2 regions of the Streptomyces sp. NPDC050422 genome follow, and region 2 is predicted to be linked to the other one. Evidence: predicted binding sites of a transcription regulator. Region 2 holds the regulator's gene; the other holds the start of a gene.
The links. Region 2 encodes HrcA, which represses chaperone genes, less so after heat shock. Its sites were predicted from a motif close to TTNGCACTCNGNNNNNCNGAGTGCNAA; they were not measured.
Positions count from the first base shown of each region.

Region 1: the regulator HrcA is predicted to act here: its motif matches at 1,043-1,069, upstream of groES (co-chaperone GroES).

Region 1 covers NZ_JBITIE010000008.1:39,126-42,529, forward strand. The annotation lists gene ACIBJG_RS13775 (polysaccharide deacetylase family protein) at 1-681, shown strand, start outside; gene ACIBJG_RS13780 (hypothetical protein) at 678-1,010, shown strand; gene groES (co-chaperone GroES) at 1,219-1,527, shown strand; gene groL (chaperonin GroEL) at 1,632-3,254, shown strand; gene ACIBJG_RS13795 (hydroxyacid dehydrogenase) at 3,338-3,404, opposite strand, start outside.
Region 2 covers NZ_JBITIE010000003.1:94,673-98,076, forward strand. The annotation lists gene ACIBJG_RS05010 (DUF3097 domain-containing protein) at 1-551, opposite strand, end outside; gene ACIBJG_RS05015 (MBL fold metallo-hydrolase) at 577-1,308, opposite strand; gene hrcA (heat-inducible transcriptional repressor HrcA) at 1,494-2,510, shown strand; gene dnaJ (molecular chaperone DnaJ) at 2,511-3,404, shown strand, end outside.

The sequences.
Region 1 (3,404 bases), on a different contig from region 2:
GCGAACACCCCGCTGGCCCCGCCGGCGCCGCCCGCCGTGAAGCCGCACATCACCACCCGCAAGGGCTTCGAGGTCGAGGGCGGTGACGCCTCGCTGCCGCCGGTCTTCACCACGGTCCCCACCAAGGACAAGATCGTCTTCCTGACGATGGACGACGGGGACGACAAGGACCCCGAGCTGCTGCGGATGATGTCGGACCTGAACATCCCGTACAGCGCCTTCCTCAGCGACTACCTGGTGCGCGACGACTACGCGTACTTCAAGGAGGCCCAGGTCCGCGGTGTCGTCCTCGGCAACCACACGCTGAACCACCGCTACATGCCCGGTCTTTCCCGCGACGAGCAGAAGCACGAGATCTGCGACCAGCAGGACATCCTCGAGAAGGAGTACGGCGAGCGCCCCCGGCTCTTCCGGCCGCCGTACGGCAACTACAACGGTGACACCCTGCGGATCGCCAAGTCCTGCGGCATCACGGCCGTGCCGCTGTGGGCGGCGGAGGCGTTCCCCGACCACATGGAGTGGCGCGAGGAGGACCAGGACCTGCATCCCGGCGACATCATCCTCACGCACTTCCGGGGCAAGAAGGACTGGAAGGGCAGCATGCCCGACCTGATCCGGTCCGTCATGAAGGTCATCACGGACAAGGGTTACGCCGTGGCCCGCCTGGAGGACTACGTATGAGAAGGGCGCACCGGCTGCTGGCCGGGCTGCTGACCGCCGGTGCGCTCCTGACCGTCACCGCCGGCTGCGCGCAGTCGGTGGACCCGATCGAGCGGCTGGGCCGGAAGGCGGCGCGGCGGGTGAACCCGCCGCCGGGCGATCACGAGGCGCGGCCCGCGGCAGTGCGCGGTGACCACGGGGCGCCGGGGACGATGGTCGTCGTCGCCTGCGGCCGCCCCGCGGCGGCCGGGGGCTCCCGGGGCCGCCCTCCGGTCCACTGGTGGCCGGATCGGCCGGGGCCGCGCGACGGTACGGCCGCGGCCGGAGCCGCGGGGTGCGCGAGGTCGTAGCCCCGCCCCTTCCGACGCCACGAGGAGCTGAATTGGCACTCCGCTTGACCGAGTGCTAATCGCGGTCATAGTCTCAGTGCTGGCACTCCCCACTGGAGAGTGCCAGCAGTACTGTGCGACCGGCAGGTCCGGCACCCGCGACGACGGGCCCACCTGGTCGCCACCCAAAGACTGATAACCCCGTGAGATCTCCGAAGGGGGAGACCGGATCGTGTCGACCAGCACCAAGGTTGCGATCAAGCCGCTCGAGGACCGCATTGTGGTCCAGCCGCTCGACGCCGAGCAGACCACGGCCTCCGGCCTGGTCATTCCCGACACCGCCAAGGAGAAGCCCCAGGAGGGCGTCGTCCTGGCCGTGGGCCCGGGCCGCTTCGAGAACGGCGAGCGCCTTCCGCTCGACGTCAAGACCGGCGATGTCGTGCTGTACAGCAAGTACGGCGGCACCGAGGTGAAGTACAACGGCGAGGAGTACCTCGTCCTCTCGGCTCGCGACGTGCTCGCGATCATCGAGAAGTAATTCACCCCACGCTTGCTTCTGTTCTGCGCCCCTGGCCCCCTGCGAAATAACTAGCCGGGCGGCGAGGGGCGCAGTTCTTGTTTTTGAGAGGACAGTTCAGCTCCATGGCGAAGATCCTGAAGTTCGACGAGGACGCCCGTCGCGCCCTCGAGCGCGGCGTCAACAAGCTTGCCGACACGGTGAAGGTGACGATCGGTCCGAAGGGCCGCAACGTCGTCATCGACAAGAAGTTCGGTGCGCCCACCATCACCAACGACGGTGTCACCATCGCGCGCGAGGTCGAGCTCGACGACCCGTACGAGAACCTCGGTGCCCAGCTGGTGAAGGAGGTGGCGACCAAGACCAACGACGTAGCCGGTGACGGTACGACCACCGCCACCGTCCTGGCCCAGGCGCTCGTCCGCGAGGGCCTGCGCAACGTGGCCGCGGGCGCGTCCCCGGCCGCCCTGAAGAAGGGCATCGACGCCGCGGTCAAGGCCGTGTCCGAGGAGCTCCTCGCGACCGCCCGCCCGATCGAGGACAAGTCCGACATCGCCGCCGTGGCCGCGCTCTCCGCGCAGGACGCCCAGGTCGGCGACCTCATCGCGGACGCGATGGACAAGGTCGGCAAGGACGGTGTCATCACTGTCGAGGAGTCCAACACCTTCGGTCTGGACCTCGAGTTCACCGAGGGCATGGCCTTCGACAAGGGCTACCTGTCCCCGTACATGGTGACCGACCAGGAGCGTATGGAGGCCGTCCTCGACGACCCGTACATCCTGATCCACCAGGGCAAGATCGGCTCGATCCAGGAGCTGCTGCCGCTCCTGGAGAAGGTCATCCAGGCCGGTGCCTCCAAGCCGCTGCTGATCATCGCCGAGGACGTCGAGGGCGAGGCCCTGTCGACCCTGGTCGTCAACAAGATCCGTGGCACCTTCAACGCCGTCGCGGTGAAGGCCCCGGGCTTCGGTGACCGCCGCAAGGCCATGCTCGGCGACATCGCCACCCTCACCGGTGCGACCGTCATCGCCGAGGAGGTCGGCCTCAAGCTCGACCAGGCCGGCCTGGACGTGCTGGGCACCGCCCGCCGCGTGACCGTCTCCAAGGACGACACCACCATCGTCGACGGTGGCGGCAAGTCCGACGAGGTCTCCGGCCGCGTCAACCAGATCAAGGCCGAGATCGAGTCCACGGACTCCGACTGGGACCGCGAGAAGCTCCAGGAGCGCCTGGCGAAGCTGGCCGGCGGTGTCTGCGTGATCCGCGTCGGTGCGGCCACCGAGGTGGAGCTCAAGGAGAAGAAGCACCGTCTGGAGGACGCCATCTCCGCGACCCGCGCCGCGGTCGAGGAGGGCATCGTCTCCGGTGGTGGCTCCGCTCTGGTCCACGCCGTCAAGGTCCTCGAGGGCAACCTCGGCAAGACCGGCGACGAGGCCACCGGTGTCGCGGTCGTGCGCCGCGCCGCCGTCGAGCCGCTCCGCTGGATCGCGGAGAACGCCGGCCTCGAGGGCTACGTCATCACCTCGAAGGTCTCCGAGCTCGACAAGGGTCAGGGCTTCAACGCCGCGACCGGCGAGTACGGCGACCTGGTGAAGGCCGGCGTCATCGACCCGGTCAAGGTCACCCGCTCCGCCCTGGAGAACGCCGCGTCCATCGCGTCGCTGCTGCTCACGACCGAGACCCTGGTCGTCGAGAAGCCGGCCGAGGAAGAGGCCGACGCCGGTCACGGCCACGGTCACTCGCACTAGCGTGTAGCTGCCCGCGCAAGCGGTGAGGCCCGGTACTCCGCGAGGGGTGCCGGGCCTTTTGCGTGTCCGGGCTCCGAGGAGGGTCACGCCGAGCGGGACAGCCCCTCCCCGTACACCGGGTCCGCGAACGGCCGGCCGGCCGCGAAGCGT
Region 2 (3,404 bases):
ACCTGCGCCGCGATCCGGGACTCCTTGGAGCCTGGCACGAGGTGGTCGACCAGCACCCCGAGCCGCGCGTCCGGACCCGGGGAGAACTCCCGCACGATCGCGGGCAGGTCGTCGATGCCCTCCAGGTACTCCACGACCACGCCCTCGATGCGCAGGTCGTCGCCCCAGACCCGCTCCACCAGCTCGGCGTCGTGCCGGCCCTCCACGTAGATCCGCCCGGCCCGCGCCACCCGGGCCCGCGCCCCGGGAACGGCCAGCGAGCCGGAGGCCGTACGGGCGGGGCGGGCCGGGCCGCCCGCCGACGGGCGCACCAGCGTGACGACCCGGCCCTCCAGCAGGAAGCCGCGCGGCGCCATGGGGAAGACCCGGTGCTTGCCGAAGCGGTCCTCCAGGGTCACCGTCGGGCCCTCGGCCGTCTTCTCGCACCGGATCACCGCACCGCAGAAACCGGTGACGGCCTCTTCCACGACCAGGTCGGGATCGGCGGGCACCTCGGGAGCGGGGGCGGACTTCTTCCACGGCGGGGTCAGGTCCGGCTGGTAGCTGCGCATCGGACGACGATAAGCGGCGAGCGGGTTACGACACGCCGAACCGGGCGGTCAACTGATCGCGCTGAGCCCTCACGAACGCTGCGTCCACCACCGCCCCGTGCCCCGGCACGTACAACGCGTCCTCGCCGCCCAGCTCCAGCAGCCGGTCCAGCGCCGCCGGCCAGCGCGAGGGAAAGGCGTCCGGGCCGGCCTGCGGCTCGCCGGACTCCTCGACCAGGTCACCGCAGAACACGATCGGGGGCGAGCCGCAGACGCCGGGGACCAGCACCGCCAGATCATGGCCGCTGTGCCCCGGACCCGCGTTCACGAGCAGCACCTCACGCCCGCCGCCCAGATCGAGTGTCCACTCGCCGCACACCTCGTGATGCGGCGCCACCAGCACATCCGCCGACTCGGCCGCGTCGTGCTCGGGCAGACCGTGCCGCACCGCGTCCGCGTGCAGCTCGTCCGCCCCGCGCCGCAGCAGATCCGCCAGACCGGCCGCGCCGTACACCTGCGCCCCGGCGAAGGCGGCCGTGCCCAGCACATGATCGAAATGGGGGTGGCTGAGTGCGATATGCGTCACCCTCGCACCGAGCAGCGACTGGGCCTCGGCGCGCACCCGGACCGCTTCACGCAGTGACGACCCGGTGTCGCAGAGCAGCACTCCGTCCGTCCCCGCCACCAGGGCGACCGTCGCATCCCACACCGGAAGGCGTCGTCGGCCCACTCCGTGTCCGAGTCGCTCCCAGCCGGACTCTTCCCAAGAGGCGTCCATACGACGACGCTATCGGCAACGACCTGCACAGTCTCGCGGTAGCGTGGCCGGTCGCCCTTGCTAGGGGGCCACCCCGTCGCCGTACACTGGCCGGGGCATTGCTGGCACTCATACGCACAGAGTGCCAGGGCAAGACCCGGGAACGGCCCGAGAACCACCGAGGTACACAGCTGGAGGTGTGCGCGATGCTCAGCGAACGCAGACTCGAAGTGCTGCGCGCCATCGTCCAGGACTATGTCGGCACCGAGGAGCCCGTCGGCTCCAAGGCGCTCACGGAGCGGCACAAGCTGGGCGTCTCCCCGGCCACCGTCCGCAACGACATGGCGGTGCTGGAGGACGAGGGCTTCATCGCCCAGCCGCACACCAGCGCGGGACGCATCCCGACGGACAAGGGCTACCGGCTCTTCGTCGACAAGCTCGCGGGCGTCAAGCCCCTGTCGTCGCCGGAGCGCCGTGCCATTCAGAATTTCCTCGACGGCGCGGTCGACCTCGACGATGTCGTGGGACGGACCGTACGGCTGCTCGCGCAGCTGACCCGGCAGGTCGCCGTCGTGCAGTACCCCTCGCTGACCCGCTCGACGGTGCGGCACGTGGAACTGCTGTCCCTGGCACCCGCCCGGCTGATGCTCGTGCTGATCACGGACACCGGCCGGGTCGAACAGCGGCTGGTCGACTGCCCCGCGCCGTTCGGTGAGACCTCTCTCGCCGATCTGCGGGCGCGGCTCAACAGCCGGGTCGTGGGACGCCGCTTCGCGGACGTCCCGCAGCTGGTGCAGGACCTGCCGGAATCCTTCGAGAGCGAGGACCGGGGAACCGTGTCCACCGTGCTCTCGATTCTCCTCGAATGCCTCGTCGAGGAGACGGAGGAGCGGCTGATGATCGGCGGCACCTCCAACCTCACCCGCTTCGGGCACGACTTCCCTGTGATGATCCGGCCGGTGCTGGAGGCATTGGAGGAGCAGGTCGTGCTGCTGAAGCTGCTCGGCGAGGCCAAGGACTCGGGCATGACCGTACGTATCGGGCACGAGAACGCCCACGAGGGGCTCAACTCCACGTCCGTCGTCGCGGTCGGCTACGGTTCGGGCGACGAGGCAGTCGCCAAACTCGGCGTGGTCGGACCGACCCGCATGGACTACCCCGGAACGATGGGAGCGGTACGCGCAGTGGCACGTTACGTCGGACAGATCCTGGCGGAGTCGTAAGTGGCCACGGACTACTACGCCGTACTCGGCGTGCGCCGCGACGCTTCGCAGGACGAGATCAAGAAGGCCTTCCGGAGGCTCGCGCGCGAGCTGCACCCGGATGTGAACCCCGATCCGAAGACCCAGGAGCGGTTCAAGGAGATCAACGCCGCTTACGAGGTGTTGTCGGACGCTCAGAAGAAACAGGTCTACGACCTCGGCGGCGACCCGCTGTCCGCCTCCGGAGGCGGTGGCGCGGGCGGATTCGGACAGGGTGGCTTCGGCAACTTCTCCGACATCATGGACGCGTTCTTCGGCACGGCGTCGCAGCGCGGACCCCGTTCGCGCACCCGCCGCGGCCAGGACGCCATGATCCGGCTGGAGATCGACCTGGCCGAGTCGGCCTTCGGCACGACCAAGGACATCCAGGTCGACACGGCCGTCGTCTGTACGACCTGCAGTGGCGAGGGCGCCGCGCCCGGCACCTCCGCCCAGACCTGTGACATGTGCCGCGGTCGCGGCGAGGTCTCCCAGGTCACCCGGTCGTTCCTCGGCCAGGTCATGACCTCGCGGCCCTGCCCGCAGTGCCAGGGCTTCGGTACGGTCGTGCCGACCCCGTGCCCGGAGTGCGCCGGTGACGGCCGCATCCGCTCGCGGCGCACGCTCACCGTGAAGATCCCCGCAGGTGTCGACAACGGCACCCGCATCCAGCTCGCGGGCGAGGGCGAGGTCGGCCCCGGCGGCGGCCCGGCCGGTGATCTCTACGTCGAGATCCACGAGCTGCCGCACGCCGTGTTCCAGCGGCGCGGCGACGATCTGCACTGCACAGTCACCATCCCCATGACGGCGGCGGCCCTCGGCACCAAGGTGCCGCTGGAGACGCTCGACGGACTGGAGGAGGTCGACATCCGGCCG